One region of the Rhizobium sp. BK591 genome, then DNA from elsewhere that is predicted to be linked to it. Evidence: riboswitches for the same ligand, from Rfam matches in the RefSeq annotation. Region 1 holds a riboswitch; each other region holds the start of a gene.
What was found. A riboswitch is a leader RNA that binds a small molecule or an ion and turns the genes downstream of it on or off. The one in region 1 is predicted to bind cobalamin.
Positions count from the first base shown of each region.

Region 2: linked by a shared signal. The riboswitch ahead of bluB (5,6-dimethylbenzimidazole synthase) and the one ahead of FHX10_RS03945 (ABC transporter substrate-binding protein) in region 1 are both predicted to bind cobalamin.
Region 3: linked by a shared signal. The riboswitch ahead of FHX10_RS28750 (CbtB domain-containing protein) and the one ahead of FHX10_RS03945 (ABC transporter substrate-binding protein) in region 1 are both predicted to bind cobalamin.
Region 4: linked by a shared signal. The riboswitch ahead of cobU (bifunctional adenosylcobinamide kinase/adenosylcobinamide-phosphate guanylyltransferase) and the one ahead of FHX10_RS03945 (ABC transporter substrate-binding protein) in region 1 are both predicted to bind cobalamin.

Region 1 covers NZ_JACIAZ010000001.1:823,485-830,983, forward strand. Annotated here, with positions in the region: gene FHX10_RS03925 (sensor histidine kinase) at 1-636, opposite strand, end outside; gene FHX10_RS03930 (AraC family transcriptional regulator) at 664-1,740, opposite strand; gene FHX10_RS03935 (DsrE family protein) at 1,829-2,197, shown strand; gene blh (bifunctional sulfur transferase/dioxygenase Blh) at 2,380-3,660, shown strand; cobalamin riboswitch at 3,935-4,185, shown strand; gene FHX10_RS03945 (ABC transporter substrate-binding protein) at 4,367-5,383, shown strand; gene FHX10_RS03950 (FecCD family ABC transporter permease) at 5,380-6,420, shown strand; gene FHX10_RS03955 (ABC transporter ATP-binding protein) at 6,417-7,181, shown strand; gene FHX10_RS03960 (HIT family protein) at 7,287-7,499, opposite strand, start outside.
Region 2 covers NZ_JACIAZ010000001.1:1,209,451-1,216,949, reverse strand. Annotated here, with positions in the region: gene FHX10_RS05900 (NADP-dependent malic enzyme) at 1-2,032, shown strand, start outside; gene FHX10_RS05895 (ribonuclease H) at 2,099-2,635, opposite strand; gene FHX10_RS05890 (DUF2865 domain-containing protein) at 2,974-4,065, shown strand; gene bluB (5,6-dimethylbenzimidazole synthase) at 4,069-4,758, opposite strand; cobalamin riboswitch at 4,799-4,987, opposite strand; gene FHX10_RS05880 (DHA2 family efflux MFS transporter permease subunit) at 5,184-6,587, shown strand; gene FHX10_RS05875 (methyl-accepting chemotaxis protein) at 6,819-7,499, shown strand, end outside.
Region 3 covers NZ_JACIAZ010000007.1:362,922-370,420, forward strand. Annotated here, with positions in the region: gene FHX10_RS28740 (putative bifunctional diguanylate cyclase/phosphodiesterase) at 1-635, opposite strand, end outside; gene FHX10_RS28745 (histidine phosphatase family protein) at 1,180-1,734, opposite strand; adenosylcobalamin (AdoCbl) riboswitch at 1,823-1,965, shown strand; gene FHX10_RS28750 (CbtB domain-containing protein) at 1,979-2,188, shown strand; gene FHX10_RS28755 (CbtA family protein) at 2,302-3,048, shown strand; gene FHX10_RS28760 (hypothetical protein) at 3,098-3,730, shown strand; gene FHX10_RS28765 (sulfite oxidase-like oxidoreductase) at 3,715-4,377, opposite strand; gene FHX10_RS28770 (sensor histidine kinase) at 4,677-6,470, shown strand; gene FHX10_RS28775 (sigma-54-dependent transcriptional regulator) at 6,467-7,499, shown strand, end outside.
Region 4 covers NZ_JACIAZ010000001.1:1,044,232-1,051,730, reverse strand. Annotated here, with positions in the region: gene cobN (cobaltochelatase subunit CobN) at 1-11, opposite strand, end outside; gene cobW (cobalamin biosynthesis protein CobW) at 16-1,065, opposite strand; gene cobU (bifunctional adenosylcobinamide kinase/adenosylcobinamide-phosphate guanylyltransferase) at 1,070-1,579, opposite strand; cobalamin riboswitch at 1,801-2,197, opposite strand; gene FHX10_RS05080 (chloride channel protein) at 2,456-4,246, shown strand; gene FHX10_RS05075 (adenylate/guanylate cyclase domain-containing protein) at 4,275-5,531, opposite strand; gene FHX10_RS05070 (SDR family oxidoreductase) at 5,665-6,435, opposite strand; gene FHX10_RS05065 (cobyric acid synthase) at 6,558-7,499, opposite strand, start outside.

The DNA of each region.
Region 1 (7,499 bases):
AGTCGGATTGGCGGTGTCGGCAAGAACGTTGCGACCGTCGAGCTGCTGCATCTCCTTCCAGTCGGCGCTCATGCGATAGACGATATCGGTCGTGGCCGTAGTGAACGCCCTGAACCGCTCTTCGCTCTCGCGCAGCCGCCGCTGGGCAAGGACGCTTTTCGTCGTTTCGACGACGATCGCGATGACGCCCGCGGGTTTGCCACTTTCGTCGAGGACGGGCGAATAGTCGAGGTTCATCCAGGCAGGAGCCGGGCTGCCGTGGCGCAACAGCGTCAGTTCCTGGTTTTCGTAGGCGAGCGTTTTACCGGACAGCCCAACTTTCATGACATTGTCGTTGAAGTCGGCAATTTCGCTCCAGCCCTCGCGGACCTTGGAACCGAGAAGATCCGGATGGCGGCTGCCGGCGAAGACGGAATAGGCGTCGTTATAGATCATCACGCCGTCCTCGCCCCAGAGAAGAACGATCGGCACGGGTGAGAGCAGGAGCATGTTGGTGGCCGTCTTCAGACTTTGCGGCCAGAGATCGAGAGGACCGAGCGGCGTCTTGCTCCAGTCGCGGGTCTGGATCAGTCGGCCAATTTCCCCGCCACCGACAGGAAAGCGAGTTGTGAGTGGCTGAGGGGATTCGGAATCCAAGGCGCGCTCCCGATTTTGATGGTGCTTCTAATTAGCGCATCCTTTGATTTTTTCCACCCATGAGTGTTGCGGCTTCCTCATGCCAACCTTGTCCGAGCCGATCACACTCTGGGCCCGCGCCATCGCCCGCCACGTCGCCGGCGGGGTGGCGAAGGCGCGAGAGAAGGCGCGATTGAAGGCGGCTTCGGTGGCGTAGCCGGCGTCGTAGGCGATTGTTGCGATAGGCTGACCTGAGGTGGCGAGGGCGACACTTGCGAGGTAGAGCCGCCAGTCCCTGATATAGCGGATGGGCGAGGTCGAGAGCATCGCCTGGAAGCGGTCGGCGAGGGCGCTGCGCGACAGGCCGGAGGCTGAGGCGAGGTCCTCCAGCGACCAGTCGTGTCTGGGATCGTCGTGAATGAGGGAGAGACAGCGCGACAGCGCGGGGTCGGCAAGGGCTGCCAGCCAGCCGACCGAGCGCGGTTCGGCCATCATGATCTGATGGCGCAGGATCTCGATGAACACGATTTCAGTCAGCCGCGGCAGCATGGAAACTCCGCCGGCGCGCGGCCTGTCGACCTCCTCGATCATCTGGCGGATGGTGGCGCGCAACCAGTCGCCGTCATTGACGGCCCGTGTCCTGACATGGATCATTTTCGGCAGCGCCTGGTGCAGCGGCGCAAAGCTCAAGCCGTCCCATTGCAGATAGCCGCAGAGCAGCCGCACCCTTTGCGCCGCCTCGCCATAGCGCAGCACGGGAATCTCACGCCAGGGCTTCTGCGGCAGGTCGCGCGTCGGCAGCACCAGCATGCCGTCCCTTCCCGCGCCGAGCTGATGTCCGGTGCCGAAGGGGAAGACCAGCACGTCTCCGGCCTCCAGATCGGTCTCTTCCCCTTCCGTCTTCAGCCAGCAGCTGCCGGCCACGACGATGTGAAAAGGCATCGTGCCCGAAGCCTTGGCCGAGAGGTTTGCTAAGGCCGGCGCGGCATCCGTCTGCCAGTCGCCCGTCGGCATGAAGCAGAACTGCAGCGATCCCGACAGGCGGATCGTCGAAAGCAGCGCCGACAACACGTCGTCGCGCACGACACCCGCAACGCCTGGATTTTCGGACAAGGCTTCACGCATCCCGGCCAAATACGCGCCCCGCGCACCCTCCTATGGTGTTCTCGCTCACTCGTGGTGAGCGTTCATTTCAATTCACTGGGAGAATACTATGCAAACTCAAAGCGACAAACTGGTCGTGCTCATCACCAAGGGCATCGAATCCGAACTGTCCTCCGTCGCCTTCACCATTGCCAATGGCGGCATCACCGCCGGGCTGAAGGTCTCGGTGTTCCTCACCAGCACCGGGATCGATCTGGTGCGCAAGGGTGGCCAGCGCATGACACATGTGCCGCCGCTTGATCCGCTGTCGATGCTGATCGAGAATTTCCAGCAGCGCGGCGGCACGATCTGGGCCTGCCCGCCCTGCGTGACCTCGCGCGGTTACACGCAGGAGGACATGCTCGACGGTGTCGTCATCGTCGGCGCCAGCGCCATGCATGCCGAGATCAAGGAGGGCGCTGCGACGCTGTCGTTTTGACCGGAGGAGCCGGGCCGGGCGGAAGTATGAGGAGCCTCTCCCGCCGGTTTCGTCAGGCTTTGCGGGCCGGCGGCAAGCTCGGGGATGCGACAAGTGGTCTATTCTTGCGCTCGGCAATATACTTGTGAGATTGTGTCGATATACATGCGATAATGCCTGATGAGGGCAGCGCGGGGGCTTCGATGACATCCGTGAGGGTCAATGAGCTGATATCGGTGACGGGGCAGCCCGGCGCCGCGGACTTTGGTGCTTTCGCGGCAGACGGCTTTGCCGCCGTCATCAATGCCCGGCCGGATGGCGAGGAGCCGGGGCAACCCGGTAATGCAGCGGAGAAGGCTTCAGCCGCCGCCGCCGGGCTCGCCTACAGCTTCGTGCCGGTGAAGGGGGCCGAGATTACCGAGGCCGATATCCGCGCCTTTCAGGCGGCGATAGCTGAGGCGAAGGGGCCGGTCGTCGCCCATTGCAAGAGCGGCACACGGGCGCTGACGCTTTATGCGCTGGGCGAGGCGCTGGACGGGCGGATGAAGTCCGGGGATGTCGAGGCCTTTGGTCAAGGCCTCGGCTTCGATCTTGCCGGCGCGCGGCGCTGGCTGGAGAAGCGGGCAGGGCAGGTACCTCATGTGAAGGCCTTCTTCGAGCCCCGCACCTGCAGTGTGCAATATGTCGTTTCCGACCCGGCGACGAAACGCTGCGCCATCATTGACCCGGTGCTCGATTTCGACGAGATGTCGGGGGCGACGGGCACGGCCAATGCCGACGCCATCCTCGCCCATATCGAGAGCGAAGGGCTGACGGTCGAGTGGATCCTCGACACGCATCCGCATGCCGATCATTTCTCCGCTGCGTATTACCTCAAGGGAAAGACCGGTGCGCCGACGGCGATCGGCGCCCATGTCACCGACGTGCAGGCGCTCTGGAAGGAGATCTACAATTGGCCGGCGCTCGCGACCGACGGCTCGCAATGGGACCGGCTGTTTGCCGATGGCGAGACGTTCGAGATCGGCACGCTCAAGGCCCGCGTGATGTTTTCGCCCGGGCACACCCTCGCCTCGATCACCTATGTGATCGGCGACGCCGCCTTCGTGCACGATACGGTGTTCACGCCGGATTCCGGCACCGCCCGCACGGATTTCCCGGGCGGCAGCGCCAGCGCCCTCTGGCACACGATCCAGGCGATCCTGTCGCTGCCCGAGGAGACCCGGCTGTTTTCCGGTCACGACTATCAGCCGGGTGGCCGCCACCCGCGCTGGGAAAGCACGGTTGCCGCCCAGAAGCGCGCCAATCCGCATATATCGGGCATCGACGAGGCCGGCTTTGTGGCGCTGCGCCAGGCGCGCGACCGCACGCTGCCGAAGCCGAAGCTGATGCTGCACGCGCTGCAGGTCAATATCCGCGGCGGGCGGCTGCCCGAGCCGGAGGAGAACGGCCGGCGGTATCTGAAGATTCCGCTGGATGCGTTGTGACGGGGCGGCCCTGGCAACCGCCGCATCGTTCAAAGCGTGCTTCCTATAGCAGCCCCGGCGAAGTCATCCCCACCAATAGCAGCCGGCACCCATGTTCCCCGACTGCTTCATAGGCAAGGCAGTTTATCGCAAGGAAGCGCTTTTCGCCGCAATGTCAACCGACCGCCACCGGCAGTTTGCGCACCGAACGGCGGCGCGCAGCCATGCGCGCGATATATTTATCCGCCGGTGGTGCGGCGCCCTCTGAATAATCATTGACGGCGCGCGGGCAGGCGACGTAACTGGGGGAGACGGTTCCCTGAAGATGACTCCAAGGGGATTAATAGGGAACACGGTGAGGACGACCCAGTAGGGACCGAGACCGTGGCTGCCCCCGCAACTGTAAGCGGATTGTCGATCTCGGGGTTGATCGCGGAGCGATCATGCCCTTGGCCTAAAGGCCACGCCACTGCGGATATTGCGGGAAGGCGGATGAAAGACGGATATCCGCAAGCCAGGAGACCTGCCGTCAATCGCGATCCAATCAACCGGGCGGGGATGCCCGGACAAGGAACAGACATGATTGTCCTTCTGAACCTTCGCCTGATATCGGCATGCATCCGTCTCGATTGGGCCTCCCGCGGCTAGTCTACGCGTCAGCGTGACTTCAGCGTTGCGTATATGCGCGCGGCGCGGCCGTGCCTGTTTTCCCATCATCGAGGTTTTCATGCGTCAATTTCTCGCCATCATGACATTTACCTTCGGGCTGGCCGGCCTTGCGGCACCAAGCTTGGCCGCGACCCAATATCCCCTGACCGTCAGCAATTGCGGCCAGCAGGTGACGTTCCAGAAGGCGCCCGCCAGGATCGTTTCGATCGGCCAGGGCATGACTGAAATTCTGTTCTCGCTCGGCCTTGCCGACAAGATCGCCGGAACCGCCGTCTGGGTTGGCCCTGTCCTGCCGCAATATGCCGAGGCCAACAGCAAGATAAAACGCCTCGCCGACAACGATCCGAGCTTCGAATCCGTCGTCGGGCAGGAGCCCGACCTCGTGGCGGCCGAGTTCGAATGGCATGTCGGCGCGCAGGGCTCCGTCGGCAAGCGGGAGCAGTTCAAGGATCTCGGGATCAATAGTTATCTCGCGCCGGCCGATTGCGTCGCCAAGGTCAACACCGATGGCGGCGACGGTGTGCGTGGGGAGCTGTTCACGATGGACCTGATCTACCGGGAAATCGCTGAACTCTCGGAGATCTTCGACGTCAAGGAGCGCGGCGATGCGCTGATTTCCAAGCTGAGGAAGCGCGAGGCGGATGCCGTGGCGTCGATATCGGGCGCGACGGGCAAGAGCCTGCCGGTCGTCTTCTGGTTTTCCAGCAAGGAGGTCAACGGCGACGCCTTCATTGCCGGCAAGAACAGCGCACCTGCCTATATCCTCAAGACGATCGGCGCGAAGAACGTCGTGACAACCGAAGAGGAATGGCCGCTGGTCGGCTGGGAAACCATCGCCCAGGCGAACCCCGCGGTGATCGTGCTGGCGACCATGGATCGCCGCCGTTATGCGGCTGACGATCCCAAGGTCAAGCTTGACTTTCTCGAGAACGACCCTGTGACCAGGGAACTCGATGCCGTCAGGAACAGGCACTTCGTGATGATGGATGCGCAGTCGATGAACCCGACGATCCGCACGATCGACGGCATCGAGACAGTGGCGAAGGGCATCAAGTCCTTCGGCCTGGCACAGTGAAGACAGTATCGCTCAGGCGGCAGGGATGGTGGGCGCTCGCCGCGCTCACCATTGCCGCGCTTCTCCTTCTTGGACTGATGATCAGTCTCGCCGTTTCCATCGGCGAGATTGCCATCCCGCTTGCGACGACGGCTGAGGCGGTTTCGAACCGCCTGTTCGGAACCGATTTCGAGCTCAGCCGCATCCACCAGGGCATCGTCTGGGATTATCGGCTGAGCCGCGCCCTCGTCGCGGCCAGCGCCGGCGCGTCGCTCTCGCTCTGCGGCGCCATCCTGCAGGCGCTGCTGCGCAATCCGTTGGCCGAACCCTATGTGCTCGGCATCTCCGCCGGCGCCTCGACGGGAGCCGTCTGCGTGATGATTCTCGGCTTCGGCTACGGTATTCTCGGCCTGTCGAGCGGGGCCTTCATCGGCGCAGTCATGGCCTTTTTGCTGGTCGGCTTCCTGGCGACGGGTGCGGGGGGAACCGGCGAACGCATCATACTGTGTGGCGTCGCCGGTTCGCAGCTCTTCAACGCGCTCACCTCCTACATCGTGACGACATCGGCGAATGCCGAGCAGGCGCGCGGCATCCTGTTCTGGCTTCTGGGGTCGCTCAGCGGCGTACGCTGGCCAGATGTCTACCTTTCGGTGCCGATCGCGCTTGCCGGCTTCATCGTCTGCATGGCCCATGTGCGGGCGCTCGATGCCTTCGCCTTCGGCACGGATGCCGCCGCCTCGCTCGGCATTGCCGTGCGCCGCGTCCAGATCGTGCTGTTCGCCCTGACGGCGGCGATGACGGCAAGCGTCGTCAGCATGGTGGGCTCGATCGGTTTCGTCGGCCTCGTCATACCCCATGCCGCCCGTTTCCTTGTCGGGCCGGCCCATGGGCGGCTGCTGCCGGCAACGGCGCTCGGCGGCGCCATCTACATGGTCGGCGCCGATATCCTTTCGCGCATCATCATACCGCAGCAGATCCTGCCGATCGGTGTCGTCACCGCGCTCTTCGGCGCGCCGGCCTTCGCCGTCATCCTCTATCGCGTACGAGGGAATGCATGAGCATCAACGTCGACGAGGTGAGCTTTGCCGCCGGCGACACCGTCATTGTCAACGGCGTCAGCCTGACGGTGAAAAGGGGCAAGGTGCTCGGGTTGCTCGGGCCGAACGGTTCCGGAAAGTCGAGCCTTCTCAGATTGATCTGCCGGCTGCGCAAGGTTCGCAGCGGTGTCATCAGGCTCGGCGAGGACGACATTTCCTCGCTGTCGCGCGCAGCCCTTGCGCGTCGCGTCGCCTTCGTCGAGCAGCAGTCGACGACCGATACGCAGTTGACAGTGCGCGATGTGGTGCGGCTTGGCCGCACCCCGCATCGCGGGCTGTTGTCGTCCTGGGGCGCCGAAGACGATGCTGCCGTCGACCAGGCGCTGTCGCGGACGGGCATGCGGGAGAGGGCAGGCCAGCTCTGGCAGACACTGTCGGGCGGCGAGCGCCAGCGCGTCCATATTGCGAGATCGCTGGCGCAGGCGCCGAGCGAACTGCTGCTCGACGAGCCGACCAACCATCTCGATATCCAGCACCAACTCGACATTCTCTCGCTGATCTCGAAGCTCGGTATCACCTGTATCGTCGCGCTGCACGATCTCAACCTGGCGGCAATGTTCTGCGACAGCCTGGCGGTACTTCAAAAGGGCAAGGTCATCGCCTCGGGCGCGCCGGAGGATGTGCTGACGGAGGAGATGATCGGCCGGGTCTTCGGCGTTCGCGCCCATGTCCAGAAATCGGCCGTGCATGGCCGGCATCATATCCAATACGTCATGGATTAAGGAACGGCGGGGGATTTCGATCTTAAGGAGGGGTATGACCTCACTGGCCTTCTTCCGGGCCTGGCGCCGTGCGCTCGTCGCAAGACAGCCGGGACCGGCGCTGTCTTAGGCTTCAGGCGCCGAAAACCGCATTGCCTCCCGCAACAGCTTGATGACCTCTGAGACCGATGGCCCGCTGATGGGCGGCGGCTCTGTGCGTTCGCAGAATTCGCGCCAGACAAACAGCGTCAGTTCCGCGCCATCCGTTGCGGTTTCCCCCGGACCCTCTGCAAAACTCTGGAGCAGGCGATATCGAGCGTCCTTCCAGAACAACTCCTC
Region 2 (7,499 bases), 390 kb from region 1:
TATCGGCCCGCTCGCCTCCAAGCCGGTTATGGAGGGCAAGGCCGTACTCTTCAAGAAATTCGCCGGCATCGACGTCTTCGACATCGAGATCGACGCAGCAAGCGTCGAGCAGATGGTCTCGACCGTCTCCTCGCTGGAACCGACCTTCGGCGGCATCAACCTCGAAGATATCAAGGCACCGGAATGTTTCGAGGTCGAGCGGCGCCTGCGCGAGAAGATGAAGATCCCAGTCTTCCACGACGATCAGCACGGCACGGCGATCATCGTCGCCGCCGCGATTCTGAACGGGCTGGAACTCGCCGGCAAGAACATCGCCGACATCAAAATCGTCGCCTCCGGCGCGGGTGCTGCCGCCCTTGCCTGCCTCAACCTGCTTGTCATTCTCGGGGCGAAGCGCGAAAACATCTGGGTCCACGATCTCGAAGGCCTCGTCTACGAGGGCCGCACCGAGCTGATGGACGAATGGAAATCCGTCTATGCCCAGAAGAGCGACACGCGCACGCTGGCCGAAAATATCGGCGGCGCCGACGTCTTCCTCGGCCTGTCCGCCGCCGGCGTCCTGAAGCCGGAGCTGCTGGCGCAGATGGCCGACAAGCCGCTGATCATGGCGCTCGCCAACCCAACGCCGGAGATCATGCCGGATCTCGCCCGCGCCGCCCGCCCCGATGCGATGATCTGCACCGGCCGCTCGGATTTCGCCAACCAGGTCAACAACGTCCTCTGCTTCCCCTATATCTTCCGCGGCGCGCTCGATTGCGGCGCCGAGACGATCAATGAGGAAATGAAGATGGCGGCGGTGCGCGCCATCGCCGCGCTTGCCCGGGAAGAGCCGTCCGACGTCGCCGCCCGTGCTTATTCCGGTGAGACCCCGGTCTTCGGTCCGGATTACCTCATCCCCTCGCCCTTCGATCCGCGCCTCATCCTGCGCATCGCGCCTGCGGTCGCCAAGGCAGCAGAACAGAGCGGCGTGGCGCGTCGCCCGATCCAGGATTTCGACGCCTATCTCGACCAGCTGAACCGCTTCGTCTTCCGCTCCGGCTTCGTCATGAAGCCGATCTTCACCGCCGCCAAGGCTGCAGAGCGCAAGCGCGTCATCTTCTCCGAAGGCGAGGACGAACGCGTGCTGCGCGCCGCCCAGGTGCTGCTCGAGGAAGGCCTCGCCGAACCGATCCTGATCGGCCGCCCGCAGGTCATCGAGACGCGCCTCAAACGCTATGGCCTGCGCATCCGCCCGCTGCAGGATTTCGAGGTGATCAATCCGGAAGACGATCCGCGCTTCCGTGAATATGTCGATCTCTATTTCTCGCTCGTCGGCCGTCGCGGTGTCATTCCCGAAGCCGCCCGCACCATCGTGCGCACCAACACCACCGTCATCGGCGCGCTGGCGCTGCGGCGCGGTGAGGCCGATGCGCTGATCTGCGGCCTCGAAGGCCGTTACGAGAAGCATCTGCGCGACGTCCGCCTGATCATCGGCAAGCGCAAGGATGTCCGTGATTTCTCCGCACTCAGTCTGATGATCTCGCAGCGCGGCGCCACCTTCTTCACCGACACCTATGTCACCTTCAATCCGACCGCCGAGGAGGTTGCCGAGGCGACGGTGCTGGCGGCCGAGGAAATCCGCCGTTTCGGCATCACCCCGCGCGCCGCCCTCGTCTCGCACTCCAACTTCGGCTCGCGCGAATCCGAAAGCGCCACGAAGATGCGCAGCGCTCTGCAGCTCGTGCGCGACGCCGCTCCCGATCTCGAAGTCGACGGCGAGATGCATGGCGAAAGCGCCATCACCGAAGCGTTGCGCAAGCGCGTCATGCCGGACACGACCTTGCACGACGAAGCGAACCTCCTGGTCTTCCCGAACCTCGATGCCGCCAACATCACGCTTGGTGTCGTCAAGTCGATGACCGACGGCCTGCATGTCGGACCGATCCTGCTCGGCACGGCCCTGCCCGCACACATCCTTGCCCCTTCGGTCACCTCCCGCGGCGTCGTCAACATGGCGGCACTCGCCGTCGTCGAAGCATCGCAGCCGGCCTAAGCCGGCTCCTCATTTCGTCATGCTCAGGCTTGTCCTGGGCATCTGCAACCGGTTGATATGAAACAGCTATCGGGCGCCTTGTAACGAAAGGCGCCCTCTATCCGCAAGCGCATCCGCGCGTTCGTTGCCGGCGATGCCGAAATGGCCTTTGCACCAGGCAATTGCCACCAGACCGTTCTGGGACAGCTGAAGGTCAACCGCTTTCCAGAGTTCCGCATTGGCGATCGTTCGGCTTCGGCCATTGCCATTCGGGCTGCTTTTCTTCCAGCCATTGTTCTTCCAGATATGCCGCCGGCTGTTGCAGCCTTTGACGACGTAGACGGAATCCGACCAGATGGTCGCAGGTTCGCCTGTCGTTTGGCTATTGATCCATATTGCCGCGTTGAGGACGGCGGCCAATTCCATCGAATTATTGGCGGAATCTTCGACGCCGCCGAAGCCGGAGGCGATCTCCACGGCATCGCGATAAGCGACAAAAGCCCAGCCCCCATGCCCGGAGCCGGGTTCGTAGCAACCGTCAACGAAGAGGTGGAGGCCATGTTGGCCTTCCGATATTCCGACTGTTGTTGCAGGGAAGTGAAGCTTGTTGGAAATGCTCGTCATTTTCTCCGCTTTTTGCCTTCGCTGCGCCAGCGCAATTTGCGACTGCCTGCTCGCCCCGAAGCGGACATTCGAACTGTACCTCTGCGTTGTGTCAACCATTGACGATGGTGGCGGCAACAGCGCCAGCCCCGACCGAGAACTGTAGGGCAATGTGGATCATGGACAATGAATCTGCCCCGACCTCCCCTTACGGAAGATTACCCGCGTCTGCTGGATAAGATCGCGAAAATGCGCTAGGATTTTCTCCAAGCTCATTAAGAGAAACGCCTTAAGAGACAATGCGCGGCGATCGAGGCCGCAATCGACCGATCGACTTTTTGCTCACCCCGGACGACGCCGTGAAACCCCGAAAATTGTCTCTTGCCCTCCTCCTCGCCTTCGCAGCGCCCGCCGCCGCGCAGACGAGCGCTGTCTGCGAGGACCTGCGTGGCCGTCTCGCCGATCTGCCGCGATCGATCGGCAATAGCAACGGCCGGGAGGCGCGCCAATATGCCAGCGCCATGGCCGAGCAGAACCTCGAGCTGCGCAAGGTTCGCAACGAGCTGCGCAACAATGGCTGCACCTCGGGCAGCATGGTCGTGATCGGCGGCGAGAATGCCGATTATTGCGGTGAACTCTCGCAGTCCGAAGCCCGCATGATCGACAATATCCAATATCTCCAGGACCGCCGTAACGAGCTGGCCGGCCAGAGCGGCGATGATGGGACACGCCGTGAACTGATCGCCGCGCTCGATCTCAATGGCTGCAACAGCGAAAACTTCTATGCCCCGAGCGATCGCAACGCCGCCGACCCCGCCCCGAGCATCGAGGAGCAGGCGATGCGCACCGATACCTTCATTCCGCTCGGCGGCGGTGAAGAGGTCGATCCGCGCTACGGCCTGCCGCGGGCCGAAATGCTCTCGCCGGTCAGCACCATGTGCGTGCGCACCTGCGACGGCGGCTTCTTCCCGATCAGCTCGAACGCCACTTCGGTCGATTTCGGCCGCGACGCCCAGACGTGCGCCAAGATGTGCCCGGGTATCGAGACCGAGCTGTTCTATCGTGACGTGACGAGCACCGAAGCCTCGAACATGATCTCGGTCGCAACGGGCACGCCCTACAGCGCCATGAAAAACGCCTTTGCCTACAAGAACCGCACGCCGGGGGAAAAGTCCTCCTGCGCCTGCAATCTCACCGCCTACTACGATGAGATGCGCGGCAAGCAGCCGTCAAGCGAACCGCCGCAACAAGGTTCGATCACCACCATCCGCACCAATCCCACGGCGAAGGATGCTGCCGCAGCCCCACCGCAACCATCCGTCCCGGAGCGCCCCTACGATCCCGTGCAGAACAAGGTCCGCCAGGTCGGCCCGCAATTCCTTGCCGGTGATCAAGGCTCGATAGACCTCGCCAATCCGGCAACGCCGGGGCCGCAGCCTCAACAGCAGTGATTGCTACGGGTCGTTGCGTCCCCACCCGTCATGGAAGACGAGCTCTTGGAGCGGCAGACGCTGCCGCCAGCCTTTGACGGACAGTTCCGGCTCGTCATAAAGCCGATCGACGAAACCGGCACAGAGCCAAGCGACCACCTCGATATGCTCGGGTATGCCGAGAATGCTTTTCAGATCGCCTTCGCGAAAAATGCTGACCCAGCCGATGCCGACCCCTTCCGCCCGCGCCGCAAGCCAGAGATTCTGGATGGCGCAGACTGTGGAATAGCTATCCATCCTGGGATTGTGGGTGCGCCCCAGCACCACGCTGCCGCTGCGGGTGGGGTCGCAGGTCACGCCTATGCCGAGCGGTGCCTCGGTGATGCCTTCGAGCTTGAGGGAGCGGTATGCCTGCCGCCGCTCGCCGGTAAACATCAGCGCCGCCTCCTCATTGGCCTTCACAAAGGCGTCCTGGACGCGCGCCCGGACCGCGGCACTTTTCACCAGAATGAAATTCCACGGCTGCATGAAGCCGACGGAGGGCGCATGATGGGCGGCCGTCAGCAGCCGCTCCACGACATCGTCAGGCAAGGGATCGGGCAGGAACTGGCTGCGAACGTCGCGCCGCGTCTTGATCGCGTGATAGACGGCCTCGCGCTCGGCCAAGGAAAAACCGGACGCCGCCGAAAGGGCATCCTCATCAAAGGGTCGCATCGTCAAATCCCCAACAACGCAACCGCCCGCCGTCCGCGCGGATCGGTCAATCTTGCCAGGCCGGTCTTCTGACTCGGCGTCATCCGTCTGCCGCAGCCTTCCCGGCGAGAAGCCAGTGGCGAGATGAAGCGGCAAGCGTCGGCCTTACAGCGTTGGGCACGTTCCGGCCTTGCACCGGATTCCCGATTCTCCCGCGTTGATGGCGGGCACCTGACGGCGCATCTATTTCAGGAAAGCGCGGCGACGGCAAGCCGGCCCGAGGTCGCAGTCGGGAACCACGTTGAGCCACGCACCCTCCCGCGTCGGTTTGAAGCGGCTCGACAAGCTCCTTCATCCATAGTTTCTATGGCCTTATCACCACCGAAGGCGTATGGACGATACAGTCCCTCGCAGCATCCCGGTTGCCCGTGCCCCGCCTCACGCCCATGATCCTTGCGGTCGCCCTGTTCATGGAACAGATGGATTCGACCGTGATCGCCACCAGCCTGCCGGCGATCGCAGCCGATATCGGCACCTCGCCGATCGCGCTGAAGCTCGCCGTCACCAGCTATCTCGTGGCACTGGCGATCTTCATCCCGATCAGCGGCTGGATGTCCGATCGGTTCGGTGCGCGCAACATCTTCCGCATGGCGATCTTCGTCTTCATGATCGGCTCGGTCGCCTGCGCTTTCTCCAACTCGATCACGGCCTTCGTCATCTCACGGCTGGTCCAAGGCGCCGGCGGCTCGATGATGACGCCGGTCAGCCGCCTGCTTTTGGTCCGGGGAACGCCACGCCACGAACTCGTCGACGCCATGGCCTGGCTCACCATTCCCGCCTTGATCGGCCCGATCTTGGGGCCGCCGATCGGCGGTTTCCTCACCACCTATCTCACCTGGCACTGGATCTTCTGGATCAACGTCCCGATCGGCGTGCTCGGCATCATCCTCGTCACCCGTTTCCTGCCGGCGGTCGAGCCGCGCAGCCCGCGGCCGATGGATTTCCCGGGCTTCTTCCTCTGCGGCCTCGGTTTCTCCGGCTTCGTCTTCGGCGTCTCGGTGATCAGCCTGCCGGCCGTGCCCGTCATCTACGGTTATGTCACGGTTGCGATCGGCATCCTTTCCGGTCTCCTCTACCTCCTGCATGCCCGCCGCGCGCCCTATCCGCTTCTCGATCCGAAGATGTTCCGCTACCCGATGTTCCGGGCGGCGATCCTCGGCGCCTCGAATTTCCGCATGGGGCTCGGCGCGCTGCCCTTCCTGATGCCGCTGATGCTGCAGCTCGGCTTCGGCCTGACGCCGTTGCAGTCGGGCTCGGTCACCTTCGTCAGCGCACTCGGCTCCATGGGCTCGAAATTCGCCGCCTCGCGCACCTTCAATGCCTTCGGCTTCCGCACCGTCATATCAATCACCACCTTGCTGGCGGCGATCTTCCTCGGCATCAACGGCCTGTTCACCGCCGAAACCCCGCTGTTCCTGATCATGGCCTGCCTGCTGATCGGCGGCCTGTTCCGCTCCATGGCTTTCTCGGGCGTCAACGCCATGGCCTTCGGCGATGTCGACGCCGCCGACAGCAGCCAGGCAACCGCGATCAATGCCGTTGCCCAGCGTATCTCCATGGCAATGGGTGTGGCGATCGCCGGCGGCATCCTCGAAATTTCGAGCAGCTTCCATAGCGGCCGGCTGCTGGTCTCGGATTTCCACGTCGCCTTCTTCAGCGTCTCGGCGATTTCGGCGCTCGCCTGCATCACCTTCCTGCGCCTGCCGCGCGATGCCGGCGCGGAACTGACGACGCGCCGCCGCAAACACCGGCAGACGGAGCCTGAAGAGGCGATCGCGGAAAACAGCTGATCGCGGCAGATCACCAGCGGGCGTGATAGCGAAATCACACGCGTGTGCTCCGGCATCCCTTTCTACTTTATGATTTATTCACACATCAAATACACACTGCGTTTGCGCGTTTTGGGTCGCTATCAGGACATGGGCATGAGCGCTCGTGATGTGACCGTCAGCGTGGATGCCCGTATTGATACGCCGGTCGGGAACATGTCCGACTGAGTCGCAATTCTAGGCCCCCGCGGAATGTTCCAATTTTTGAAAACGATGCCTCTGACAGCCAAGCTGGCGGCGATTATCGTGGCCGTCAATCTGTGCGGCATTTCCGCCTTTGCTACCTACACATGGATGTACGAAACCCGAGCGCTGATCGACGGCGCCAAGGCGAACTGGTCCAAGGATGCGGAGCAGTTTGCCTCTCTGGCGGCGGGCGGCGTGAAATGGGGCAAGGCGAATGCCGTTCGAGAGGCTTATTCGCTCTACCGCGACGATCCCTCGCTCGATCTCGTGCAGTTTGCCGCATTCAATGCGGAGGCTGTCGCCGTCGACACCTGGACACGCGACGGCATCAACGGTCTGCCCGCAGCGGCCGATCTGGCGAAGGGCCTGAGTGCAAAGCCGGAAAAGACGACCATCAATGACGGCGGGTTATCTGCCGGCGTGGTGACGATCACCGCACCCCTCCCGCTGGATAAGTCAGGCAAGGTCACCGGTTATATCGTCACCAACTGGTCCGTCGAAAAAATCGCTTCTGAAGTCAAGCAGAAGGTTCTCGTTTCGCTGCTCACGCAGTCCGCGATCACCGCCTTGGCCGTCATCGCCTTCCTTCTTGCCATGCGCAGCCTCGTTGGCCGGCCCATCCGGATCATCAGCGAACGGATCAGCGCCTTGCAGAAAGGCGACCTGGCCTCTCCCGTCACCTACAAG
Region 3 (7,499 bases), on a different contig from region 1:
ACGGCAAAGCCATCGATATGGATCGGCCGGGTGACCGCCTGGATCAGCAGCTTGGCAAAACGCTCCTCGCGCTGCGCCGTCAGGGCGAAGGCGACGACGATGAATTCGTCGCCGCCGAAGCGATAGACGCAATCGGCATTGCCGAGTGCACAGATGCGTCTGGCAACCTCGATCAACAGGACGTCGCCGCCCTTGTGGCCCACGAGATCGTTGACTTTCTTGAAGCCGTCGAGGTCGACGGAGAAGAGAGTGACGTTGCGATCCCACTCCTCGATCTCGGCCTCATCGTCCTTGATCGGCCGCGAGAGGATCTTGCGCTCGAAGGCGTAGCGGTTCGGCAGTTTGGTGAGATGGTCGTGGGTTGCGGTCCAATCGGCCTTTGCCTGGGCGGTGGCGCGCAGTTCCGTTTCCTTGCGCAGGTCGGCTATGCGCAGCACCGAATAGATGAAGCTCATGGCGCCGGCGATGCCGAGCGCCAGAACGAGCTTGTCGGCGCCGTACTCGCCGAAACCGGTCATGAAGTAGACAAGGCTGTCGTCAAGCTGCAACAGGGTGCAGAGGAGCCAGAGAGTAATCCCGAACCCGACGATCGAAACACATTGCCTTCCGGCCCTGCTCTGGAAAAATACCGGCACTGCGCCTTCTCCATCTCCACCCTTCGCGGAAGTAGCACGAAAGTCTGAAATGTTCGTTGAAACCAGAAGGCGAATTATCCGAGGCTTCAGCCTCCTGATGTGCCGTCGAGGGACCGTTGGCGCCAGAGGAAAACGCCGAGCGAGCCCTCTTCGTGGTTGGCAGAATGGCAGGTGCGGAAAAAACGAAGGCGAGCGTGCCATGGCATCGCTCGCCCTTTTTCGTGCTTCAGGCGGTGACGATCAGCAGCGGGACGCTGACGATGAGACCGACCAGAACTGTGACTGTGGCGACACGCATCAAACGCAGGCGCCGCGTGCGCTCCCCACTCCAATCATATGTCATTCTTCCATCTCCTTGGGATAAGGAAGTAGTCCCCGCGAAACCGGGTTCAACAGAGATGACGCGATTTGCTTGTGTAAGGCTGGATATGATCAGGACTCGCTAAAGCATCGGTCCGAAAATCGGAATCGATTTTCGGACAGCGCGATGCGAGGATTGAAAGTGTCCGAGCGTCCTTGTGCGTCCGAAAGGACGCACGGCGCTCTAATGCTGGAAGCGCAGAGACCAGCGTCGTCCATTGCTGGTCATGCGAATGACGGCGAGCGGCTCGATGTCGCTCAGCCAGAAAGAGGAGAGCGGCGCCTGAAGCACATGGGCGACCGCCGCCCGGATGACGGCTGCGTGACTGACGGCGATCACATGGCCGCCGAGGGCGGATTCGCTCTCCATCCAGTCGGCGACGCGTGTTCTCAAATCAAGAAGGCTCTCGCCGCCATGCGGGGCCGCTTCCGGATCGCTCATCCAGGCCATGAGGCTCTCAGGCTCTTCCGCCTCTATCGCGGCGATCGATCTGCCGGCCCAGCGGCCATGGTCGCAGTCGCGAAGCGCCGGATCGATCCGGGCTTGGAGGCGGAGCGCGTCAACAGTCTGGCGGGCGCGCAAAGCGGGGCTCGTGGCAACGCGATCGGCGCGGGGCAGGGCGGCCATCCTGTCGGCTTCTTCCGCCGCCTTGCCTTCCAGCGGTTCGTCGAGCGGGAACAGGGCCTTGCGGCTCGCCATCGTCGCGCCGTGGCAGATCCAGGTGAGGCGCGTATTCACGGTCGTTCTGATCTCCCGGAGTGCGGCTGTAGCGGCGCAGGACGGCCCTTGGCCGGCTTGTGAAGTTTCGTTGACAGTCTCTTCGGCGTGCAGATATAACCGTGCTGTTGCGGGTTTGGAAGCCGGTGGAAATCCGGCGCGGTCGCGCCACTGTGACCAGCGTGTCGAAAGCTCTTCGCGCTGGAAGTCAGACCCTACTGCACAAGCACTCTTTCGACTGAACGCGTCATTCCCGGAGGAATACATGTCTGACACCACTTTTGCGCCCGTCGCGGCACCGGCGCCGATCCCCCTGGGAGAGATCCTGCCATGGGCGATCTTCGGTGGCCTGCTGATGCTCATCGTTCTCTATTTTGTCGGCACCGAGGAAGGCGCGATGGCGCTGTTCAACGGGATGTATGTGCACGAATTCGTGCATGACGGCCGTCATCTCCTCGGCTTTCCCTGCCACTAAAGCGCGTCGCGATCTTTCAGATTCGCGCCTCACTTTAGGTCTTTGTTTTCGCATGTCGTTATCGCAAAATCGCTGCACACTTTTGCGCGACATGCTTTAGGGGAGTTCCTGACATGGTTGGAAATCTTCTGCTTCGCGGCATGCTCGCGGGCCTGATTGCTGGCATCCTCGTTTTCGCTTTTGCGCATATCTTCGGCGAGCCGCTGGTCGATGCGGCGATCGCCTTCGAGGAGGCGAGTGCCCAGGCGGCCGGTGAAGCTGCCGAACCTGAAATCGTCAGCCGCGCCACGCAGGCCGGTCTCGGCCTTTTCACCGGCGTCATGGCCTACAGCGTTGCCGTTGGCGGGCTCTTCGCTCTCGCCTTCGCTTTCGTGCACGGCCGTTTCAGCAGCCTTTCGGCGCGCGGCACCTCGGCCGTCATCGCCATTGCCGCCTTCGTGGCGATCGTCCTCGTTCCCGGTATCAAGTATCCGGCCAACCCGCCGGCGGTCGGCAATCCCGATACGATCGGCGTCAGGACCGAACTGTTCTTCCTGATGATCGTCGTCTCGCTCGCCGCGCTGATTGCCGCGGTGGCGCTGTCGCGCCGCCTCGCGGGGCGTTTCGGTCTCTGGAATGGCGCGATCATCGCCGGAATCGCTTATCTCGTCTTCATCGGCGTCGTGCTCTATCTGCTGCCGCCGATCAACGAGGTGCCGGAGAACTTCTCGGCGATGGTCCTCTGGCGGTTCCGCACGACTTCGCTCGGCATGCATGTGATCCTCTGGACAACCTTGGGCCTTGCCTTCGGAGTGCTGGCGGAAAAGCGGCTTGCCGTTAAGGACGGGCAACGCGGCCGGCCGGCAACGGCATTTCACTGAACGCATCGAAGGGCGCCGCTTGCCGGCGCCCTGAACTTTTCGGGCGGCCATGACAAGCAGCAGAACCATACCACTCGTGTCGACGGCGTTTGCCACCGCCGTCTTTTTTTGTGTGGTTGCTGGAAGCGCTCTTGCCCATAGCCCTAGCGGCGGCGGCAGCCATACCGGACTGGATATTCCGGAAATTTCCCATGGCGAGATGGCGGTGATTGCAGACTATCGCAGTGGGATCATCGACCTTGCTTCCCGTGCCGTCGATACCAACGAGCCGTTCCGCCGCGTCCTGAACTATGCCGAGATCCAGTATTCCTATTGTCTCTGGGGCCGGGTGCCGGGCAGCGTGACGGACGAGGAAAGCCCGTTCAACGAATGCGCCCATGCCTATCTCGCGGCGGCCAAGGCGGTCTTGCTGTCGATGCGCGAGATGCCGCAAGAGAGGGCTGCCGCGAATGAAATCATTTCCGCCGTCGACGCCGACATGACGCGGCGCGGCCTTGCGCTCGTCACCTGCCGGTTCAGCGGCGAGGCCTTCAACACCGCCGATGTCATCAAGCCACACTGGGGCAAGGTGCCACTTCATCCAGCCAGCATGGCGTCGCTGACCGGGCTCGCTGCATTGTTCGGCCTTGGTTTTTTTTGGCTTCGCCACTTCCTGCGGCCGAAGGCTCAATCGTCGGAATAGCGCTGCTCGCGCCATGGATCGCCGTAGATATGGTAGCCGTTCTTTTCCCAGAAGCCAGCCTCGTCGTCGGGCATCAGCTCGATGCGGCGCAGCCATTTGGCGCTTTTCCAGAAATAAAGATGCGGCACGACCAGGCGCATCGGGCCGCCGTGATCCGGCGTCAGCGGCAGGCCTTCCCAGGCGGTAGCAAGGATCGCGTCCTCGGCGGCGAAATCAGCGAGCGGCAGGTTGGTGGTATAGCCGTCATAACTGGTCAGCATGACGTAACCGGCTTCGGGCTTCGGCGTGGCGAGGTCGAGCAGATCACGCGTCGAGACGCCCTTCCATTTGTTGTCGTAGCGCGACCATGTGGTGACGCAGTGGATATCGCTCACCCCAGTGCTCTGCTCGATCGCCTGGAAGGCGGTCCAGGTGAGGGTGAGCGGTGTTTCGACGAGGCCGCGCACGTCGAGCCGCCACGTATCCGTCGAGACAACAGGCTGCTGGCCGAGATCGAGCACCGGCCAGTTCTTGACGAGGTGCTGGCCGGGCGGCAGACGCTCGGTTTCAGGTCGGCTGATGCGGCCAGTCAGGAACTTGCCCTCGGCCGCCCAGCGGCGCTTGGATGTGGTGAGCTTGCTGTCGGCGGGTGTCTGATCGTCGCTCATGATGGGCTTCCTTGCGATGCGGCAATAGGATATCCGAGGTCGTTAAGTGTCAAGTTTCGGCTGGCCCTTGGAAAACCTTGCCAGGGTTGTTAGAGCGTCCTTTGTGCATCCTTTCGGACGCACAAAGGACGCTCTAACATTTTGAATCTACGCATCGTGCTTTCCGAAAATCGATTCCGATTTTCGGGCCGATGCGCTAGACTTGAGGGCGTCGGGTATGCCTCGCTGGGGAGTGGAGGCAGAAAGGGGAGGAGCCGGATCTGTCTTCGAGGTATCGTGCGATAGCGGCGTTGCTCGTCGTGCCGCTGATCATCTTCGCCTTCTTCACTTATGGAAGCGCGATTGCGACACGCGCTTATATGGGGGAAGCCTCGGCGCAGGCAGGAACGGCGCTGCGCCTTGCCGTGTCGGCGCTCAGCGGCCACCTCAACCGCTACGAGGCGCTGCCGGCGCTGATTGCCGATCACGACGACATCAAGGAACTGGTGAGCGCGCCTGAGGATGCGGCGCTACGCGATGCCGCCAATCTCTATCTCAAGGAGATCAACGGGCTGCTGAAATCCTCCGACATCTATGTGGTCAAACCGGATGGCGAGACGATCGCGGCGAGCAATTACGACGGACCGGGAAGCTTCGTCGGACAGAATTTCAGCTACCGGCCCTATTTTCAGGATGCGATCGCAGGCCGGCAGGCAAGGTTCTACGCGCTCGGCACCACCTCGCTGAAGCGCGGCTATTATTTTGCCGCGCCGATCCGGACCGGCGCGGATATTCGGGGCGTCATCGTTTTCAAAGTCGATATCGACATGATCGAATCCTCCTGGGGCGGCGGCGAATACAAGATCTTCGTCTCCGATCCGGAGGGCATCATCTTCATGTCCGGCAGCCCCGAATGGCTCTATGGCGCTATCCTGCCGCTGACGGCCGATCGCATCGCACGCACGGAAGCGTCGCGGCGGTATGCCAATGCCAGGCTGACGGCGTTGCCGGTGACGCGTCAGCGCTTCGAGCCGCATGAGTTGATGACGCTCGCCGGCGAGCGCGGCTCGAGCGAATATCTGGTGCTCTCGCACTACATGCCGGCCGAGGACTGGACCGTGAACGTGCTGATGGAGACGAGTTCCATCCGCGCCCAGGCGCGCACCGCGCTTGCGGCGGTCTTTCTCATCCTCTGCATTGCCGGGCTCGCGGTCGCGGTCATTCGCCAGCGGCGGGCGCGGCTTGCCGAGCGCATGCAGATGCAGGCCGACGCCCGCAACGAGCTGGAGCGGCGCGTCGAGGAACGCACAGCCGATCTTGCCCGCGTCAACAGCCGCATTGAAGAAGAGATCGCCGAGCGGCGCCTGACCGAGCAACAACTCCGCCAGACACAGGCCGATCTGATCCAGGCCGGAAAGCTCGCCGGCCTCGGACAGATGTCGGCCGCTCTTTCGCACGAGTTCAACCAGCCGCTCGCCGCGGCGAAGACCTATACGGACAGCGCCTCCGTTCTCATCGATCGGGGCCGGACGGAGGAGGCGCGGGACAATATCCGGCGTATCGGCGGGCTCATTGACCGCATGGCCGCGATCAGCCGGCACCTGCGCAACTTCGCCCGCAAACCGAACGAGAAGCTCGGCTCGGTTTCTCTCGACGAGGCGATGCATGACACGCTCGAGATCATCGCCTGGCGGCTGAAGGCGGCGGATGCCGAACTCCTGCTCGATCTAGGCCCACGTCCACCCGTCGTGCGCGCCGGTTCGGTGCGTCTGCAACAGGTGCTGGTGAACGTGATCTCGAATGCGGCCGATGCGGTGGAAGGGCTGGACGACAGGCGCATCGAGGTTTCGGCCTTCGAGGAGGCCGGCAAAGTGGTGCTGACGGTGCGGGATCACGGGCCGGGCGTGCCGGCGGCGATTGCCCAGCGTATCTTCGATCCCTTCTTCACGACGAAGGGCGTCGGCAAGGGGCTCGGCCTCGGGCTTTCGATCTCCTACAACATCATCAAGGATTTTGGCGGCAGCCTTGAGGCGGCCAATCATCCCGAAGGGGGCGCGGTGTTCCGCATCGAGCTGCAGTCGGCGGCAGGGCTGATGCCGGAGGCGGCGGAATGAACGATGCGAAGATCCTGCTGGTTGACGACGAGGAGGAATTGCGCCGCTCGACGGCGCAGGCGTTGGAGCTCTCCGGCTTCAGCGTCGAGACCTTTTCGAACGGCGACCACGTGCTGGAGCTGATCGGCTACAGCTTTCCCGGTGTCGTCGTCAGCGACATCCGCATGCCCGGCATGGACGGCATGACGCTGATGCAGAAGATCCGCGAGCTCGATCCAGAGGTGCCGGTCATTCTTGTCACCGGCCACGGCGACGTGCAGCTCGCGGTGAAGGCGATGCGCGAAGGCGCCTATGATTTCATCGAGAAGCCGTTCACGCCCGAAATGCTTGCCGGCGTCATCCGCCGGGCGATGGAGCGGCGCGGCCTCGTGCTCGAAAACCGGCTGCTGAAAGCGGTCGCCGGCAAACGCGACGATATCGAGGCGCGGCTGCCGGGGCGCACGCAGGTGATGGTGGATTTGCGCTACCGTATCCGGGCGATCGGGGCGAGCGATGCCGATACGCTTATCGTCGGCGAAACGGGAGCCGGCAAGGAAGTGGTGGCCCGGGCGCTCCACGATATCAGCGCCCGGGCAAGCCGGCCGTTCATCGCGATCAATTGCGCCGCACTGCCGGCAAACCTGATCGAGAGCGAACTCTTCGGCCATGAGGTGGGGGCCTTTCCGGGCGCGGTGAGGCCGCGCTACGGAAAATTCGAACACGGGCGCGGCGGCACGATCCTGCTCGACGAGATCGGCTCCATGCCCTTCGACCTGCAGGCCAAGTTCCTGCGGGTACTGCAGGAGCGGGTGATCTCGCGGCTCGGATCGAACGAAGTGGTGGCGCTCGACGTGCGGTTCATCGCCACAAGCAAGGTCGATCTGGAGGCGGAGGTGGCAGCCGGGCGCTTCCGCGCCGACCTCTTCTATCGGCTGAACGTTGCGACGCTGCACGTGCCGTCGCTGTCGCAGCGGCGGGCGGACGTTCCGCTGCTTTTCCTGCAACTGGTGCGGGAGGCGGCGGCCCGCTACGGCCGCGACGAGATGCCCG
Region 4 (7,499 bases), 220 kb from region 1:
AGCAGATGCATTGGTTTATGCCAGCTCTTCGATTGCCGCCCTCACCGCGTCCTGATCCATCTCGTGCAGGCCGATGACGACGAGGCGCGTCGTGCGCTTTTCGCCTGGAGCCCAGGCGCGGTCGAAATAATGATCGATGCGGCTGCCGACGGCCTGGAGCTGCAGGCGCATCGGCTTGCCGGCGATATCGACGAAGCCCTTGAGGCGCAGCACGTCATGGGTTGATATGATCGTCTTCAGCTTCTCGACGAAGCCGGCGGGATCGGCAACGGGTCCGAGATCGACGACGAAGCTGTCGAACTCGTCGTGGTCGTGCGGCGCGCCGTCTTCATGCTCCAGCTCATGATGCGACTTGCGATTGGCGACATCGTCCTCGGTGCCGATACCAAGGCCGAGCAGGATGCCGGCCGAGACTTCGCCGTTCTTCGCCTCGATGATCGCGGGCTTGCGCACCGTGCGGGAGGCAACCTCGTCGCGCACCCTGATAAGACCTGCCGCGTCGATCAGGTCGGTCTTGTTGAGCACGATGAGATCGGCGCAGGTGAGCTGATCCTCGAACAGCTCCTCGATCGGGCTTTCGTGATCGAGCGATTCATCCTCGGCGCGGCGCGCATCGACGGCATCATGGTCGTCGGCGAACCGGCCGGCGGCAACGGCGGCGCTATCGACCACCGTGATGACGCCGTCGACGGTCACTTGCGTGCGGATATCGGGCCAGTTGAAAGCGGCGACCAGCGGCTGCGGCAGGGCGAGGCCCGAGGTTTCGATGACGATGTGGTCGGGCCGCTGTTCGCGCTCGAGCAGCTTCGTCATCGTCGGAATGAAATCGTCGGCGACAGTGCAGCAGATGCAACCATTGGTGAGTTCGATGATGTCGTCCTCGGTGCAATTCTCCGCGCCGCAGCCCTTCAGCACGTCACCGTCGACACCGAGATCGCCGAATTCGTTGATGATGAGCGCGATCTTCTTGCCGCCGGCATTGGTGAGCAGGTTGCGGATCATCGTGGTCTTGCCGGCGCCGAGGAAGCCGGTGATGACGGTTGCGGGAATTTTCTGCTGGTTCATGAACTTAACCCTTCATTTTCAGCGGCAGGCCTGCCGCGATGAAATAAACTTCGGCGGCCTTCGCCGCGATCGATTGGTGCAGCCGGCCGGCATGATCGCGGAAATCCCGCGCCATGCGATTGTCAGGCACGATGCCGAGGCCGACCTCGTTGGAAACGAAAACGAGCCGCGCCTTCGCGGCGGCCAGGAAATCGGCGAGCGCTGCAAATTCCGCCGCCATGTCGCGCTCCTCCATCATCAGATTGGTGACCCAGAGCGTCAGGCAGTCGATCAGCACGATGCGTCCCTCGCCGTCGATGGCGCCAAGCTTACCGACGAGATCGAGCGGCTCCTCATGCGTCGTCCAGGACGGACCGCGGTCGGCCTTGTGCTGAGTGATACGCGCCTGCATCTCCTCGTCCCAGGCCCGGCCGGTGGCAAGGTAGTGGCGGTCGAGGCCGGTCGCGGTGACGAGAGCTTCGGCGAAGCGGGATTTGCCGGAGCGCGCGCCGCCGAGGATGAAGATGGTGGTCATGCTCAGACGCTCCTCAGGGAGGGTGCGTAGCCGTGGCTTGTTCCGAGTGCACCTTTTTCGACTGCTGGGGGGACCGAGTATTCGACATAACCGGCCGAAAGCACTCCTCTTGCAGGGCTGCTTGGAGGCGTCGCGAGCGCCGCACCAGGCCGCGCTGAATTCAATCGTTCAGCCAAGACAACCTCCGTGCTGGCAACGGGCGTAGTGCCCAGGTGTGGGCTTCTGGCCCGGCACGTAATGGCAGGTCTCCTGGCTCGCGGTTATCGGCCGCGATCGGGGCAGACCGGAAACCGGTCGCCCTGATCGTGCCGGCGGATCATCCTCGCCTTCCCGGCTGCATTGGTGAAAAGGTGGACGATTCGTAGATTTAGAGGCGTCCGACCCCGGTTGATCACCATGCATCTCCAGTGGCTTTTCCGGCATATCGCCCATCCCGCCCGCTTGCATGATTGCAAGCCGCCGGCCGGAGGGGCTCGGTGCCGGATGGAAGACCCTGACCGCTCTACAGTCGCGGGGTCGGCTGTGATGAAGGCGCCCGGTTTGGGTCCGCCCCTTCACATTCCCTTTTCATCCGGAAGGGCGCAACACCGATCCGGAACCATCCGTTATGTCAGGATGGTCGGGCGACCATCCGTTGAGGGATGGTTAGGCAAGCCGGGGTGTGAAGTCAACCGGCCTTGACGGCCGGTCAGCTTCCGAGGAGATGGCCCAACCCTGTCAACACGACTTACTCTACCTAAAATATCGTCATTTATCAGAGGCTTACGTCATAAATATTTGTCCCGGGCGCCGGCTTTTCGCCGCAATTGCGTCGCAAGCGGACTGCGCGACCATCTCCGCCCTTGACCGGGCCTCTCCCCGCCTAGTTGTCTAGCCATGCTTATGAAATTGGATCGGCGCCGTTTCCGGGCGCTGCGTGTTTTCTTCGATCCGGGCCGCCTGCGGGCGCTGACCCGCCGCAGCGAGGTCGGCCTGTCACTGGCGGGCGCCGTCGTCGGCATCATCTCGGGTCTCGCCGTCACCGGTATGAGCTACGTCTCCAGTGAGTTGCATCAGCTGGTCTTCGGCATCGCCGATAGCGAGCGGCTGAGCTCATCCGAGATCGAGAACAAGATGCTGCTGCTCACCGCGCCCGTCATCGGCGGCGCTCTGCTCGGCCTGTTGCTCCTGGTGCTGGCGAAACGGCGCAAGAAGCCGATGGTCGACCCGATCGAAGCCAATGCGCTGCATGGCGGCCGTCTATCCTTGACCGACAGCATCATCGTTGCCGTCCAGAACCTGATCTCCAACGGGTTCGGCGCCTCGGTCGGACTGGAGGCCGGCTATACCCAGCTTGCCGCCGGCCTTGCCTCGAAATTCGGCCTGAAGCTGCAGCTTCGCCGCTCCGACCTGCGCATCCTCGTCGGCTGCGGCGCGGCGGGCGCCATCGCCGCCGCCTTCAACGCGCCGCTGACCGGCGCCTTCTATGCCTTCGAGCTGATCATCGGCACCTATACGATCGTGTCGCTGACACCCGTCGTCGTCTCAGCTCTCATTTCCACCCTTGTCGCAAGGCTGCTTGCCGATGGTGATTTCACCATCGATATCGGCAGCTTCGGCTCGGTCGTGCCGGCCGATTATATCCCGGCGCTGCTGCTCGGCGCCTTCTGCGCCGGCATCGGTATCCTGATCATGCAGGGCGTCTCCTTCGTCGAGGAACTGGCGCGCAAGAGTTCGATCGCCCCACCCTTCCGCCCGGCGCTCGGTGGCGTCATCGTCGGGCTCTTGGCGATGATCTCGCCGCAGGTGCTCTCGGCCGGCCACGGCGCGCTGCATCTCAACCTCTCCCGCGAGGTGGCGATCCCGACACTGATCGGTCTCTTCCTGTTGAAATCCCTGGCCTCGGCGATCTCGATCGGCTCCGGCTTCAGGGGCGGCCTGTTCTTCGCCTCGTTGTTCATGGGCGCCCTGCTCGGCAAGCTCTTTGCCTATTGCGGACCCTATTTCGCCGATGCGACGCTGACCCCCGTCATCTATGCCGTGGTCGGCATGAGCTCGCTTGCCGTCGCCGTTATCGGCGGACCGCTGACCATGACGTTCCTGGCGCTCGAAATCACCGGCGATTTCCCGATCACCGCGCTGGTGCTCGCCGCCGTCATCACCTCGTCCCTCGTCGTACGCTCGACCTTCGGCTATTCCTTCGCCACATGGCGTTTCCACCTGCGCGGCGAAAGCATCCGCAGCGCCCACGATGTCGGCTGGATTCGCAACCTGACGGTGGACAAGCTGATGCGCGCCGACGTCAAGACGGCAAAAGCGAGCATCTCCCTGGAAGAATTCAAGCAAGCCTTCCCGATCGGCTCGGTCCAACGCGTCGTCCTCGTCGAGGAGAGCGACAAATATGCGGGCCTCGTGCTGGTGCCGGAGATTTACGCCAATCCGACCGACGCACAGGACGAGGGCAAGACGCTTGCCGATTTCATCCACTACCGCAACGATTTCCTGCAGCCGCAGATGAATGCCAGGCAGGCGGCGGCGATCTTCGACAAGAGCGAAAGCGAAGCTCTCGCCGTCGTCAACAACCTGATCGAACGCAAGGTGATCGGCCAGCTCAGCGAAAGCTATACGCTACGCCGCTACAGCGAGGAACTCGACCGCCGCCGCCGCGAGGTCTCAGGCGAGATTTAAGCGTCGTCGCGCCGACCGGATCGTCGTTTCAGGATACCATGTCGGCGAGCTTGAACACGTTTACCGCTTTCGAAACCCCGCGCAATTCGAAAGATCCCAGACAGTCGTTGGCGACGGCACAGGTGACGGCGAAGCTTTCCGACATCAGAAGGTGATGTCCGAGCGCGCCGCAGAGTTTTTCAAGCCGCGAAGCCTCGTTGACGGCGCTGCCGATAACCGTGAAATCAAGCCTGCCGCGTGCGCCGATATTTCCGTAGAAGACCTCGCCGAGATGCAGCACGACATCGACGCCGATGTCAGGACCTCCATCATTCCTCCGCTGACCATTCAGCACCTTGTTGGCTTCTAGAATATTCCTTGCGGAAGCCAGTGCGGCCATGCAGGCCTTTTGCGGGTCTTCAGCATCGGTCGGAAAGATCGCCAGCACGCTATCGCCCATGAACTTGAGGATCTCGCCCGAGTTTTCCTCGACATGCCAGCCGATCAGCTCGAAATGTTCATTCAGAAACCCGGCGATTTCGCCCGGCTGATAGATCTCGGTCAGCGCCGTGAAGTTTCTCAGGTCAGCAAGCAGGATTGCAGCATTGATCGCCCCTCCCTTTCCCCTCTGAATATCGCCTGCAAGGATGCGTGCACTTGTCTTGGCGCCTGTATAGACGGCAAGGATATCCGATGCGGTTTTCGATGCCGCAATGCGATAACAAGCCAGCCCCAGCGCTGGGAAGAGCTTCGCGACGATCGCCAGTTGATCATCCGAAAATCCGCCCGGCCTATCGCTTGTGAGAGACAGACTGACGCCACGCAGCGCAGCCTCCTTCGGGAATTCCAGCAGGCTGACCAGGTGATCCGTGCCGCCGGCATGCGCGAATTCTGCAAGCTGCGGGTAGTCATTGACACCCTCACCCTTGGCGATGTTCCATCGACCTGATGTTTCGCCGCGGCCCAAAAGAAAATAGATCGGCGTCTTCTCGAAATTCAGCACTGCCGCACTGCCATATTCGGCATTCTCGATAGTGGTCGCACCGCCGCGCACGAAATTGGCCGAGACGCCGCCATACATGGGATGAATAGACGGCATCGAGATGCTTCCCCGCCAGATCGGAAAGCCATCCGCGATCAGCCGATCGCACAATCCGGCTATCAGCTCGCCAATATGCTCAGCTGTGATTCCATGTTCTATAAGCCACTGAATATGATTGTTAATTTCCGAACCTCCAAATGACCGACGCAGATTATGGTCGGAAATCGGGCAAATGGACGGCGATGACCACCGGGGTTGCCACATCAACCAATAGTCGAGTCAGGCAGATATTTCTAGCCGTGGTCTCCGGCAACGACAATCAGTCATTCGCCTGCCGACGAGGAGCTGTGAGAGTGCCGCAGAAGTGAAAGATGGTGCCGCAGCGCCTACCGATATCTCACATCCTGACTGTCATGCCGCCGTCCACCGTCAGTACGTGGCCGTTGACGAAGGAAGCGGCGGCGCTTGCCAGAAAAAGCGCCGCGCCGGCGATCTCGTCCGGCCGTCCCCAGCGCTGAACCGGGATACGCTGGCGCACAAAGGGCATCAATTCCTCGTTCGCAGCCATTGCCGCGTTCGTCTCGGTGGCGAACCAGCCGGGCGCAATCGCGTTGCTGGTGATGCCGTGCGGGCCGAATTCGACCGCCATGCCGCGCATCAGACCGGTCAGGCCCTGCTTGGCCGCCGGATAGACGCAGTCGCCGGGCATGACGACATGGCCGCTGATTGAGGTCACCGCGATCAGCCGGCCGTGATTACGCCGTTTCATCAGCACGGCAGCATCCCGCGAAAGCGTCATCGCCGCCGCCAGATCGGTGCGCAGCAACTCCAAGATCGCATCATCGTCGAATTCGGCCAGCGGCCGTCGGTCGCGGGCGCCGACATTGTTGATCAAAATATCGAGACGGCCGTGGGTCTTGTCGATATCGGCCATCACAGCACGCTGAGCCTCGCGGTCGGCGACGTCGAATGCAGCGGCCTCCGCCGTGCCACCCGCAGCCCGGATGGTCCTGACCGCGCCTTCCAGCGTCGCCGCCGTGCGTCCGTTGACGATGACATGCGCGCCGGCATCGGCCAGGGCGCGCGCCATCTCGAAGCCCAGCCCACGACCGCCGCCGGTCACCAGCGCCACCTGACCTGCCAGTGAAAATCTATCCAATATGCTCATGGTTTTCGTCGTTCTCAAAGGGTCCGTCGCGACAATTAATGGACTCAGTCAACTAATTTGGCAAGAGCAGAACGGCGACACCGGATGGCAGTGTGACCGCCCCACCCGGGACACATCCTGGCCTAACCGAGCAGCCCGGCGAGCCAACGCGCATCGAGGTGACGTTCCAAATCCCCGGCGATCTCGTCGAGCGCCTGGTCGACGCTCTCGCGATAATTCTTCCGCTCACCCGAGAGCCCAAAGCTTTGAAGCAGCCGGGCGCGGTAGGCGTCGCTGCCGAAGAGGCCGTGCAGATAGGTGCCCATGATCCGGCCGTCGGCCGAAAGCGCCCCGTCGGGCGTGCCGTCGATAATCGCCGAAGGCCGATCACAATCCGGGCCGCGGGTGATGCCGAGATGGATCTGGTAGCCGGCCAGCGGCGCGTCGTATTCGGTCGAGCGGGCATGGCTGTTGCGCACAGTTTTCTCCGGCGCCATCTCGGTCTCGACGTCGAGAAGCCCAAGCCCCGGCGTCTCGACCGTCCCGCCCTCGAGCCCAAGCGGATCGTGCACCGTCCGGCCGAGCATCTGGTAGCCGCCGCAAATGCCGATCACCCGGCCACCGCGCCTGACATGCGCCTGGAGATCGCGGTCCCAGCCTTGAGCCCTGAAGTCGGCGAGATCCGATATCGTCGATTTCGAGCCGGGAAGGACGACCAGGCCTGCATCGGCAGGCAGCCGTTCGCCTGATCGCACGAAGACCAGTTCGACATCCGGCTCGGTTCTCAGCGGGTCGAGATCGTCGAAATTGGCGATGCGCGGCAGCACCGGCACGGCGATCTTCAGCGCACCCGCCTCGCCCCGCGCCAGACGTTCGAGCACGACCGAATCCTCGGCCGGCAGGCGCGCCGCGCCCGGCAGCCACGGCACCACGCCGAAACATGGCCAGCCGGTGAAGCCTTCGATGGCGCGAATGCCGTCGTCAAACAGCGAGACGTCGCCGCGGAACTTGTTGATGATATAGCCCGCAATCATCGCCCGGTCGCCATCGTCGAGGATCGCATGCGTACCGACCAGCGAGGCGAT